Regions from separate parts of the Paenibacillus sp. FSL H7-0716 genome, predicted to be linked through region 3. Evidence: riboswitches for the same ligand, from Rfam matches in the RefSeq annotation. Region 3 holds a riboswitch; each other region holds the start of a gene.

Region 1 (3,121 bases), on a different contig from region 3:
TTCTAAATAACCGTATACCTTTGCCTTGGCACCGGATTCACTAGTCATGAGGTTTTCCTCTGTAGCAAATCCAGTATATTGGGATAGATCAGAGTTAGTATCAAGTGATAACAGCATTTTCATTTTTTCTCCATCAGTTACAACACCGTTCAAATTCATTGTTACTCCTGAACTGGAAGTTTGAAGATTATACTGTTGACCGATGCCGTTATTTAATGCATTGCTCACACTTCGACCACCAATTTTATCCCAATTAATCGTCATACTAGCGAATACAGGAATGGCTACAAGTAAGAGGCAAGAGAAGACAATACTGATAGGAACAACCTTTTTATTAGACCTAGGAGTATTCTGGGAGGCATACAGATTTCTTTGACGTTTATATGCTTCTTGTTCTATGGCAGTCCACATCAAATCATAATCCGGTCGGGGAATATGTTTATCTTTTTCAAGATAGAGACTCATTACTATTCAGCTCCTTTAGTTGGGTTCCACCCATTCTATTTAGTATTTTAAGTCCCTTGTTCAGTCTGGATTTTACAGTTCCTTCGGGTATGCTCATAACTTTAGAGATCTCGGGTACAGTCAATTCGTTGATAAAACGAAGGACTACTACCATTCTGATTTTGTCGGGAAGCTGACTGTATAACCCTTGTAATTCTTTTTTAGTTTCTTGTCGATCCAAACGTTTTTCTACAGGGTTTGATTCCTCAGACCTGGATAGTAAATAATTACGTACTTCTTTCATCCACCCCTTCTTACGCCTTTTGATCACACTGTTGCACTCATTTGAAGCAATTCGTAAAATCCAAGATTTCAAGTTTCTTACCTTCGACTTATCCGCTAAGATAACTTTTACAAATACCTCTTGGGAAATATCCTCCGCATCTGCCTGATTTTTCATTAAGTAGTAACAAAAATAATATACTTGTTCTTTATAGAGCTCGAAAATTTCCCGGTCACTCATTTTGCTGCACCCCCTGTCTTTGCTGTTCTCATTAATAAGACTTATAAGCGTATGTAATCGTTCATTTTTCATTTTGATTGTAGTATTTCTTCTGAGTATCATAGCGAATTCGAATGGAAGATAAGTCGTTTACAGGTAATTATAACCATGATAAAATTAGCGGTGGGACATGCGTCCGTAATCTAATTAAAACTAATTGAATGTCCGCGTTAAAGGTAAAATCATCGAAAGATGATGACACAAAGCCATGGGTCTAAAGCCTTTCGACAGAAGGAAATGATCGCCAGGCCGCCATAGGGATGTCTTATGAAGCATAAAGGATTGCTCTAAGAATATGTAGTCTATTTTGAGCTCTTTTATTATTTCGACCTATACGGCGTTACATTATCGCAAGGGGCCGAAAGGGGAAGTACATGAACAGTTTTTTCAAAACAATAGGTACTAGTTTGGCAGTAGGTGCTTTATTGCTGTCCGGAACGATCGGATGGATGTCTAATCCTGGAGTCGTGTCTGCAGCTACAACATCAGCAGTAACTGCGGATCAAATGATCAGCAAAGTAACAGCAGCCTCCAAAGCAATAAAGAATTTCCATCTGGATGTGACCAAAAAACAGGATATTCAAAGCGGCGGGGTGCGTGTCAGCAACACCAACACTCTGAAGCTGGATATCAGCCGTCTGCCGAATTTTGCCGCAGCAGGCACTGTCGCTAGCAGTCTTTTAGAAACATCTTACAGCTTGTATGCTAACGATAAGGAGTTTTACTATCTTGTAGATGGAAGTGAGCTTATCGATGAATCTGAAGACGATTCTTCAGGTTACGACGATGACGGGGAGCCGATCGATCCTGATGCACAGTATTGGCTTGGACTGGAGAAAACGGAATGGGAGTCCTTTTACTCTAAAGGCCAATACGATCCTGTTTCAATGCTTGATTCGGTAAAAAGTTATAAAAAATCCATGAAAGTCAGCACTGCTGGCGCACAAACGGTCTTACAATTCACGGTAACCGATCCGACAGCAGCTAAGGGGATAATCAAACTCTATGACCAGGAGAACCTCTGGGATGGTGAGACAGTTCAACCCAAAAGTGTAACGTGGAAATTATTCGTCAATACTAAGACCTGGCAAACAGAAAAGCTGACAGTCGATCTGAGTTATGTGTTGGTAAGTGATGGAGCAAAAGATACATACACCACGAAAATCGAAGCTAAATATTCCAAGAATAATAAAGGTACAGCCATTGTAAAACCGGCTGAACTAGAATAATAAAGACGATTCATATCGAGCAAAAAGCGCTGTTCCGCTGAACAGCGCTTTTTGCTGTATTCAACAGCAGTTCTTTATTAGTTGACAAGAATAAATCATTGCTGTAATTTATATGTATGCGCATGTATATAATATTCTGTTTAAATATAATTTAATGAAAGTTGGGAAAAAGATGATAGCACTAGACACAGCATTAACTTTTCGCAGAGGACTGACACTAAAAAACCGAGTGGTTATGGCTCCAATGACCACACGAATGAGCTTTTATGACGGTGTAGTAACACAAGATGAATTGAAATACTATTCGCTAAGAACGGGCGAAGTAGGTGCGGTCATCACTGCGGCAGCAAATGTACAAGAGGGTGGAAAAGGATGGGAAGGTGAACTTAGTGTTTCCTCCGATGAATTTATTCCTAGCCTTAGCCGATTAGCATCTACTATTAAACGAAATGGAACAAAAGCTATTTTACAATTATTCCATGCAGGAAGAATGACAGATTCAAAAATATTGCGTGGCGTACAACCCGTTTCCTCCAGCGCCATTGCTGCCGAACGTCCGAATGCAGAAATTCCAAGAGCATTAACAGAAGATGAAATTTTCGGTGTAATTGAGGATTTTAAAAAAGCGACTCAACGTGCTATTCAAGCTGGATTCGATGGGGTAGAAATTCATGGAGCAAACACATATTTAATCCAACAATTCTTCTCTCCACACTCCAACCGTCGTGAAGATCAATGGGGCGGAAGCTTAGAGAAAAGATTTAATTTCATTAACCAATTAGTGGATGCAGTTATTGCTGTCGTTGACAATTCAAAGGTTAAGGATTTTATTGTCGGTTATCGTTTTTCTCCAGAAGAATATGAAGAGCCTGGCATTAAAATCACA
Region 2 (3,121 bases), on a different contig from region 3:
CGGTTGGGCGGCAGGTTCATAATGCTGTTTGCCCGGAATCGGAGGCAAATTCCATATATGTTGCTGAACAAAGCTAACGATATTCAAAGTACACAAATAATTATCGGACAATCCAAGCGGATCTTGTGGGAAAAAATATGGAAACCACCAGTGATTAGGCCGATTTTGCGTCATGGGCGTCATATGGATGTGTTGATCGTGGCCGATTTTGATCCTCTCATTCAACTGGAAGAAACGTAGCGTTCTATATGTTATCTGAGGTTTGCCTTAATCAAAACGAAGGATTACGCAATAGGTACTTTTGGGGAGGAGTGAGATGTGTATTCACTCGAAGGACGACTTGTTATACTAGCTAGCGGCGGAAATCTTAATGCATTTGTGGAATTGGTTAACATGTACAAAGATAAAATATATGACGTGGCTTCTCGTATGTTAAAAAGTGGGCATGATGCGGAAGAGGTTGTGGCCGAAACTTTTATTCTTGTGTATCAAAATCTCAATAATGTCGATCTTTGTAATCATCTAAAAATCTGGATATTTAAGGTTGCTATGAATTCATGCTTGCAACGACTGCGGAAGCAGAAAGAAGCTTGGACACAGACGGAAGCAGCTTGTGAAACAGGATGCTTAACAGGCACACAGCAACAAGTGAATCAAGCCATTGATGCTTTACCAGAAAAACATAGGATGGTTGTTATTCTTTTTTATTGTCACCGCTTTTCACTGGGAGATGTAAGTAAAATATTAAATATGGATGTTGGAACGATCAAAACATATTTGCGCTATTGTCGAGAGTTTATCAGTGAAAGAGTAACCTATCATTGAGGATCTTGATAGATAAGGAGTTGGGAATATTGCCACTCTGGAATGTGAACGGGACTTCACTGTACTTTGAAGTTTATGGTAGAGGAACTCCCCTTATTTTTATTCATGGTTTTGGATTAACTCACGAGATGTTTGGGCCTCAGATAGAATTTTTCAAGAGATCATGTAAAATTGTACTTGTTGATCTAAGGGGAAACGGACAATCGGGGAAATTAATGGTTCCTAATGATAGCATCATTGAAACCCAATGTGAAGATCTCAGCATACTGCTTGCTTATTTGGGTATTAAACGAGCTGTACTCGTTGGCGTTTCGTATGGCGGTGTATTGGCCCAAAAATTCTCGCAATTATTTCCGGATCAAGTAAGTGCAATCATCATATCTGATAGCTTTAGTAAAAATGTCATGACAACCATTCCGGGAAAAATGTTATATGCGATAACTGCCGTCGGTTGGCTATCCTACTACTTGCCTGGTGAATTCTTTATACGCTCACTTAAGATTATGTATTACAGGTGGGACTTGGCTTACCGTGCGATAAGAAAAGGGATTCTGGAAAAAAGATCCAGAGAATTGCATAAACAGAGGATAGCTGTCAGTAGGATTGACTATACCCATTTTCTTCCCCTGATTGAAGTGCCCGTGTTGTGTATTGTAGGAGCAAATACACTTACAGGAGTTAGGCATATGAAGGAGACCGCGAAGTTGCTTGCTAATGTACGCTTTGAAGTTATTGAGGACTCTTATGATCCTAGCAATTTGTGTCAGCCACAACGATTTAATGAGAGTGTCCAACACTTTTTAGAGGAAAATCATTTAATAGAAACTAACGGGCTGATCCAAAGGTACTCTTAAGGACGAAAGTTTTGAGTATCCATACGAATTCAAATTCATATTTATGTGTAGCAGGATAAATCGTCGACTAAATTCATACTGGAAGAGGCAAAGCTGACCGAAAGGCAGTGACGCAAAGCCACGGATCTTCTCACTGTTCAAGTGATGACCGCCGGGTTACCCAATTTGCCAAACACGGCCTATGGGGTCGTGTTTTTGTTATTTGGAGGATTGGAGGGGAATAAGATATCCAAGCAGAATTTCATTCGAAATTGTCTACGATGGCTGGTAAAGCGAATATAAAAGTTGTGCTAGCTGACAACGACAGGGAATGGTGCCGTCGCTTTACTGGTTTGCTCGCAAAAGCGACGGATATTCATCTCATTAACATTTCCGTTACAAAAGAAGAGGCGCTGCGAGCTAGTTTACAGTTGGACGTGGATGTTGTGGTGGTGAATACAACACTTGGGTCGTCCGGGCACGATGGGCTAGATGCTTCCAAGGACATTCTTGCAAAAAAAGATATTCCAATTATTATCGTGGCCTCAAGTACAGACCCCGAAGTTGTTGTCGAAGCAATAACAGTCGGAGCGGTAAACTTTATAAGTAAAACCTATACGGGCGACATCATCATCGCAATTCGGGAAGCGTATCACCGTAGCTCCTCGTTACATCCGATAGCATCGAAGGTACTTCGCGAGGAACTCACCCGGTTGAAGCGTAAGGAACTTTGCTGTAAGCTGACCGTGACTGAAAAGGAAGTGCTGCAATTAATCGCTTGGGGCCATTCCAAATCCAAGTTGATTCAGTTGATGGGTATTTCACCTAATACAATGAAGACGCATGTTCGTCATATTAGTAGAAAGCTCGGTACGAAATCCATTAAAGAAGCAGCAGTAAAGGCAAAACGACTTGGACTAGAGAAACACTCGGACAATAAGGAGCACGATACCCGGTGACGATTTTCGATTTATTTCGACAAGGTTCTAAAGCATTAGGGTGACTAAAAAATCATCCTGCCGGATGGTATCGAAAATTGATAAAATTAGGTATAAGGTGGGATAGGAATTGATAGAAATGGCCCACTATGAATAGGAGGGATTTGTGGCAAAAGCAACTAAAAGATGAAGCATGGGATAGTTGTCTGTCATGTGGAGAACGGGACAAGTCCAATGTGGTTCTTGATTCTCATTCGCCGTTTGGGTTGTCCCAAAATGATGGATGAAAGGATGATCGACATGTGTCGAAAAGAAACGGAGTGTGGATTATGTCTGGATAGTCGGATAGGAAACGGGGGAGCGGCTTATGTTGTTAGCTGAACAGATAACCCCTTATGAAAAAGTTGAGAATTGGTTGATCGCGTACACGGATTGGAAAGCACGGCTGGAATATGCACAAACAGAGCTTACACACATTCCGGGATTGACAAAAGCGCTGCATGAAGTGGCGATATATGGCTGCGG
Region 3 (3,121 bases):
AGAAACACTCATAGCCTTCGGAAGACTTTTAACCTCTCCCCAAGGCAGCAAGGAAAAAATAATAAACACCGGTAACATAGTAAACAACAATCTGTTTTTCTTATAATATTTAAGCAAATAAATCCTCCTTTCGGTAGCTGTACTGCCTCCACAGGTGTTAAAAACATACCTGTTATCGGACAATCGTCTTCTGACCTAATGAGGACTATAGCTTAGTAGCTCTGCAATAACGCAGAGCCACTAAGGATCGACCTTTAATTTTCATCAATCAGGAGACATCCGGAAGAAAAAGTGCACTTGCTGGTACTGTCTCTTTAGCTTGACTAGCACTTTCCCACATCAAGCGGACTCTCGCATCGCCTTCATTCTCGTAATACTCCACCTTGATATCATATAGCTGGCCAGCCTTCAGCGTTATAGTGCCCTTACGCTCAGTACCACTTTGCTTAGTCCAACTATCAATAAGGGATTCCCCATTCACCCAGACACGGATGCCATCATCTGAGGTAGTGTAAAATGTATATTGCTCATTATATAATGGCTTAATTTTACCGCTCCAACGTATGGAGAACCGATCAATCCCGAGGGCGGCATCCGGCGAGCCTTGCCGCCAATTGAAATCGATTATTGCATCAGTTCTGTTAAGAGCTGCTGCTCCCGACAATTGCATGTTGTTGTAATACTCTCCTGCAAGCCCCTTCGCGAGAGGAATTGCTGCCTCCCCCTCTTCTTCGGAAGGTGCCGGCGCTGGGGCGGCGCTAGGTGTCGGTGCCAGACCCGTATTTAATTTATCTCTGGTCAGGGTATAGTTGCTATTCATAAATGTTTTGATTGTGTCTGAACTGTTATTCTCGTAAAGCATTTTTCCCCAGCTCATCATGTACGTCCATTTACTTTGCGATTGCTGAAGCTTCTCCAGATTAGGCATTTCACCATTCTCCCCGATCGCAATCGGTTTGCCTGCGGCTAGACTCAATAAGCTGTCATAGTATTTTTGCTGGTAATCATTTTCATATATATCTGCTGCCAGAATATCTACTCTATCAGCACCTGGATAAGTTAGCGCATAAGGATCTGACCAAACATTGGGAGCATTCGGACTCCATACCCATAACAAATTATTTAATTTATGAACGTTAACAAAACGGTCATACATAATATTCCATAGTTTAGAAAAGTTATTTTTCTTCCCCCACCAGAACCAGTTCCCGTTCATTTCATGATAGGGTCTCCAAAGCACCGGAACATTGGCATCGCGCAAGCTTTTTAAAGAGACTGCCACCTTATCAAGCTCAGCGATCAGATTGTTATATTGCTTGGTACCCGGTGTAACGTAACTATCGAACTCACTCTGGCTAAGTGTTTTTTTTACATTATCCCAGTCATAAGAGGTGCCCGGCAGGTTAGCATGAAAAGTCATAGCTACGATCCCGCCCGCTTTATTCCAGTTGATGGCGCTGTTCACCACATTTTGACGTTGCCAAGCCATCGTTGCTTCGGACTGACCACTGATCGCACCCATTTCATAACCGTGAAGAGCCGCATATTGTCCGCTGGTTCCCTTCAGCATATTGTTAATTTCATCTGGACTTTCTAAATAGTCATGTTGACCGGCAATAATACCTTTTCCTGAGATCGAGTAAAAATAGTTAAGCAGCTTTACGGCTTCAGGTGAGGCACCTGGGGTAACTGGCGTTCCAGAATTTGAAGCAGCTATGACAACAGACGGCGAAATTCCAACAGCAAGCGGAAGTGCAGTCAGAAACAGGACGAGTGACAGAAATGCACCAAACAATCGATACGTACGGTAAGCTTTCAAAATAATCTCCCTTTCGGTAGCCAGGCTGCCACTCTTTCGAAGGCCCTATAGCTTTGCGTCCCTACCTTTCGATAGGTTTGCCTTTTCAATTTAAGAGAAATATTCTCTCTTACCGTAAGTATCGACGACAATTAATGATATATTTAGTGTTTTTATGACTTTTTTTGATAATTGAGTCATTTTACCTGTTTCAAGAAATTTTCAATTGGTTAAATAGATAGGTTAGACCTATGAAATGAATTGTTGTAGTTCTATATCATTCCAGTCTAAAGTAATACGTATGTTATCTTCTTCAACTAATTCAGAACCTGTCTGTACTTCTATAAACTCAACATCCGTCAAAGCAAGGATCGCGTGCTTCGTTCCTTCAGGTATACGTACCACGTCCCCAGCCTTCACATTATGTTTTTTCTCATTCAGCACAATACTTGCTTCGCCGCTAACGATTGTCCAAATTTCACTACGCTTGCGATGTAATTGATAGCTGATATTATTCCCCTCGGATATAAAAATCCGTTTGGTCAGCACTTCATTGCCTTCATCATATTTCACATAATCGATAACTTTGTAATGGCCCCAACGGCGTTCCTCGTACATCGGTCTCTGTTCAAAGGTTTTCAGCACTTCTTTAATCCGTGGGCTCTCAGCTTTATGAGTAACTAGAATCCCATCCGGGCTAGCCGCAATGATCAGATCCTTCGCACCAATTACCGTAATCGGAATATCCAGCTCATTAATCAAGCAAGTCCCCTCAGAATCCGCCGTCACAAAACCTTTTCCTACATGCTTGCTGCTCATTTCCTCTGTCAGCGTATTCCACGTTCCAAGATCCTTCCAGAATCCATCATACGGCTGCACTACAATATGTTCTTCTTTCTCCACCACTTCATAATCAAAGCTGATGGAAGACAATAGCTTATACTGCTTCTGCAATTCTTCATATCCTAAAGGCAACCCTTTACGCTGCAAAATATCTAACAAGTACCCTAAGCGGAAAGCAAACACTCCGCAATTCCACAAGGCATTTTGCTCGATGAGCTGTTCTGCTTGTATGCGGTCTGGTTTCTCTTGAAAGTGACTTACCTTCATAAAACCATTTTTCCCCGCCTCTTCGGTGGTAGGAATAATATATCCGTATTTCTCTGAGGCATGTTCAGGAACAACACCCATTAGTGCCAGATTTGCTCCACTTTCCAGCATGGTCCCCTCAAGCATAGCTATGGTATCGAAAAAGGATGCTTCTACATAAGGGTCAACAGGCAATATTGCTACCGTCTCCGCTGGAGAAACACCTGCCACTGA
Region 4 (3,121 bases), on a different contig from region 3:
TCCAGCCATAGTTAATGCCTGTAGAGCCTTCGGAAGGGAAAAGCTCCTTGTTCGGAGAATGATGAAACTCTGAAAATATGATATCATAAGGTTTGCCCAAAATATGTGCAAGAACGTTGAGGCGGCCGCGATGCGCCATGCCCATCAAAATATGCTCCGCACCGTCATGTGCAGCAGCACGTACGATTTCATCTAACATCGGTACAAGAGCATCATTGCCTTCAAGACTGAAACGCTTCTGACCTACAAAAGTCTTGTGGAGGAAGGTTTCAAATTGCTCTACCTGAATCAGGCGGTTCAGGAGCTCTTTGCGTTCTGTATTATTTAGGGGTGCTGGTGAGCTGGTGGATTCTGCCTGTCTATTTAGCCATTGCAGTTCTTTTTCTTCATGCACATGCCCGAACTCATAGGCGATGGTCTTGGTGTATGCCTGACGCATACGTTGCACGGCATCCCATCCGGTATGCACATCATTCGGCGCATTTTCCCATATAAGCGTTGCAGGCAGTGCGATCAGGTCTTCGCGGGTCAGCCCATAGGTTTCAAGCTCAAGATATTTTGCCATGGGATTCTGATCGCGTACCAGCGGATCAATTTCAGCGGCCATATGGCCATATATACGAATATTGGCGATTAGCTTGGAAGCTCTTACTGCTTTTCTAAGCCATTCGGTGTCTCCCGAGATGCGCGGCTGAGGAGCCGGTTCGCTATCTGGAGTTAGGGGAGGAGGTCCCGAATTTGTAAAAAGCTCGCGATAATTATTTTCTACGGTGGAGGGATCTTTCACAAACTGTTCATATCTTTCTTGAATGTAGCCTAAATTGGGTCCGTAATACTTACTCCAAATGGATTCGTTATAGGGCTCTTTGGCTGCCATGAATACATCCTCCTTAACGGATGAACTCCATACGTGACATTTTGTGTCAACGCTTACTGGAGCTGTGATGATTGCGGTTTCATTTCTCATCTTATTGTGCTACTTTCAGCCACTGTAATCAATTCATTCTTTCGTCCAATACGTTCGCAAAATGGTATGGGTTAGCTTGTTCTAATGAAAAGAAGGGTGTTTCTTCTCATTACCCATTCTAAAGGCCTATTAAAATGATTCTATTATCCTTATTTTTAACTATTAGGTCAGTAAATATTTATTTTGCTAGTACAATTTATTTTATGTAACGGACGAGTATCGTGATAATCGGACAAGATCTTTGAAAAAAAATCTTTTATTTTTCGTTTTAAAAATAAAAAGTAACCAGGAATCGACACACTTTTCCGCTTTCTTTTTGTATAATGTTATTGCAGATAGTAATTTTATAGTTTTTTAAGTAGATCCTTTCGTGAAAAGGGTCCAGTAAAAGGTAAACTTGCCGAAAGGCAGGGGCACAAAGTCGCGGGTCTAAGGTAGAGATACTATGACAGCCGGATTGCCTGGGGACGTAAAATCTTAGGGGGAGATTTTTTGGAAAAGTCCAACCAGGGTAGCAACAGAGAACAGCAGTTTATTGATCTGGATCAAGAGTGGGTACATTTATTATTAGCAGCTAAGAAGGCTGGCATTAAGGCAGATGAAATCCGCCAGTTCTTTCATGAGAAAACTGTGCAGATCGTGCAGTAATACATTAGAGGGGTTACATATCGAAAAAGGGCACAGCGGTTCTTCGCTGTGTCCTTTTTCGATATGATTTAGTAGAAGAGAGGATCGTACCAGATTGGTAGGAAGTATTAATCCTTTTGATCGAGCTTCCATTTCTGATAGTCCAGAAATTCTTTGAATTCGCGTTTGCTAATGCCTGAGTCCATAGCTTCCTGCACCAATCGGAACCATTCCGAATCTAAATGTGATTCCTCTGCATCATTGGGTTCTCCATAGAGTAGGGCATGAATGGATACCTGAAGCGCATCAGCGATCTTTTGGATAAACTGGATGGATGGATTGGATTGGATGTTTCTCTCCACGTTGCTAAGATACGACTTAGCCACATCTGCTCTGTCCGCAAGCTCAGATAGGGAGAAACCCTTGTCTAGGCGGAGCTGCTGGATACGTTGGCCCATATTCTGTGGCACTATGCTGACGCCCCTCCGTAATTTTTGTTATTAGTATAGCAAATATCAATAAATCGGACAAAGTTTATTGTAAAGAGAAGAGCAGCAATCTGCTTATCCGTGGCCGGATTCAGGATCTGCTGCTCTTCGAGTATTTTATTAAATTACTTTATTGATCTTAGTAGTCTTTTTTCGCGCCTTGTTTAGCTACGAAATCCCAAGTCAGTGTCAAGCTATCGCCTTGGAAAATATTTTGATCTTGGTTATTTTCAACAAATTCGAATTGGACGGAGAAGCTGTCATTAGTACCGGCTTTAATACCGGATGCTTCGGTAAAGAGTTGATCCCAACCTGTATTTTTTACGAGATCGGGATGCTGACTTTTTAAAGCAGCAAGTGTAGTCTCATAAACTACATTTTCAGGAGAGACGATAGGTACTCCTTTATCATTATTTCTAAGGAATTTAACTTTAATGAACTCGGCTAAATCAAGGTAGTTATCTCCTTTAGCATCCGTGATTTGAGTCGATGTATTCAGAATGATAGATCCGATATCGAGCGAACCATCGTTTTTCAATTTGAAGGATTTAGTTACAGTATCACCTGGTTTCAGGTTAGGAATATTAACGATGACAGAAGGGTCAGAGTTCAGATCGAGTGTACCCGCTGCGAATGTAGCTGTGCTTTGCGCAGTGTCGCTAAAGTATGCGAAGGTTCCTCCGCCGATTAATGATAAACCCAGTGCTGCAGATGCTACGCCAAGACCCAATGTTTTCTTGATACCCATAATAAAATTCCTCCTCAAATTTGTGTTGAATTTTTATAAAATTTATATATTGTATCTTCCGGTTCGTAAGCGGAAGTGGACAATCAACTTAGGGCTGTGTTTCTGTTGGGGACGGTGAGGCTGGCAGTAGGGCAGCATTTTTCTTTTCTAATGCAGCTACAGCCTTCCAAGAGGTATATAGAGCATAGAGCAGAAGCATCAAGCCAGGCACGATCATGAGGACTACACTTCCAGCTTTGGAAACCGCGAAATTCATAGCGTAACCGACATAGGGTACAGTAACCCCGGTAT

What was found. Region 3 has a riboswitch for cyclic di-GMP ahead of MHH60_RS29005 (glycosyl hydrolase). Riboswitches for the same ligand answer to the same signal wherever they lie in the genome.
Region 1: linked by a shared signal. The riboswitch ahead of MHH60_RS21780 (DUF6612 family protein) and the one ahead of MHH60_RS29005 (glycosyl hydrolase) in region 3 are both predicted to bind cyclic di-GMP.
Region 2: linked by a shared signal. The riboswitch ahead of MHH60_RS28325 (response regulator transcription factor) and the one ahead of MHH60_RS29005 (glycosyl hydrolase) in region 3 are both predicted to bind cyclic di-GMP.
Region 4: linked by a shared signal. The riboswitch ahead of MHH60_RS11830 (anti-repressor SinI family protein) and the one ahead of MHH60_RS29005 (glycosyl hydrolase) in region 3 are both predicted to bind cyclic di-GMP.

What each region holds. Positions count from the first base shown of each region.
Region 1 covers NZ_JBBODA010000019.1:91,995-95,115, forward strand. The annotation lists gene MHH60_RS21770 (DUF4179 domain-containing protein) at 1-465, opposite strand, end outside; gene MHH60_RS21775 (RNA polymerase sigma factor) at 449-967, opposite strand; cyclic di-GMP riboswitch class I at 1,172-1,263, shown strand; gene MHH60_RS21780 (DUF6612 family protein) at 1,381-2,235, shown strand; gene MHH60_RS21785 (NADH-dependent flavin oxidoreductase) at 2,348-3,121, shown strand, end outside.
Region 2 covers NZ_JBBODA010000037.1:21,971-25,091, reverse strand. The annotation lists gene MHH60_RS28340 (histidine kinase) at 1-240, shown strand, start outside; gene MHH60_RS28335 (sigma-70 family RNA polymerase sigma factor) at 319-825, shown strand; gene MHH60_RS28330 (alpha/beta fold hydrolase) at 870-1,679, shown strand; cyclic di-GMP riboswitch class I at 1,756-1,843, shown strand; gene MHH60_RS28325 (response regulator transcription factor) at 1,940-2,617, shown strand; gene MHH60_RS28320 (hypothetical protein) at 2,783-2,977, shown strand; gene MHH60_RS28315 (hypothetical protein) at 2,964-3,121, shown strand, end outside.
Region 3 covers NZ_JBBODA010000040.1:4,583-7,703, forward strand. The annotation lists gene MHH60_RS29000 (glycosyl hydrolase) at 1-117, opposite strand, end outside; gene MHH60_RS29005 (glycosyl hydrolase) at 269-1,819, opposite strand; cyclic di-GMP riboswitch class I at 1,832-1,911, opposite strand; gene MHH60_RS29010 (sugar phosphate nucleotidyltransferase) at 2,048-3,121, opposite strand, start outside.
Region 4 covers NZ_JBBODA010000007.1:120,348-123,468, reverse strand. The annotation lists gene MHH60_RS11835 (2-oxoglutarate dehydrogenase E1 component) at 1-877, opposite strand, end outside; cyclic di-GMP riboswitch class I at 1,348-1,432, shown strand; gene MHH60_RS11830 (anti-repressor SinI family protein) at 1,460-1,615, shown strand; gene MHH60_RS11825 (helix-turn-helix domain-containing protein) at 1,723-2,052, opposite strand; gene MHH60_RS11820 (TasA family protein) at 2,222-2,830, opposite strand; gene sipW (signal peptidase I SipW) at 2,919-3,121, opposite strand, start outside.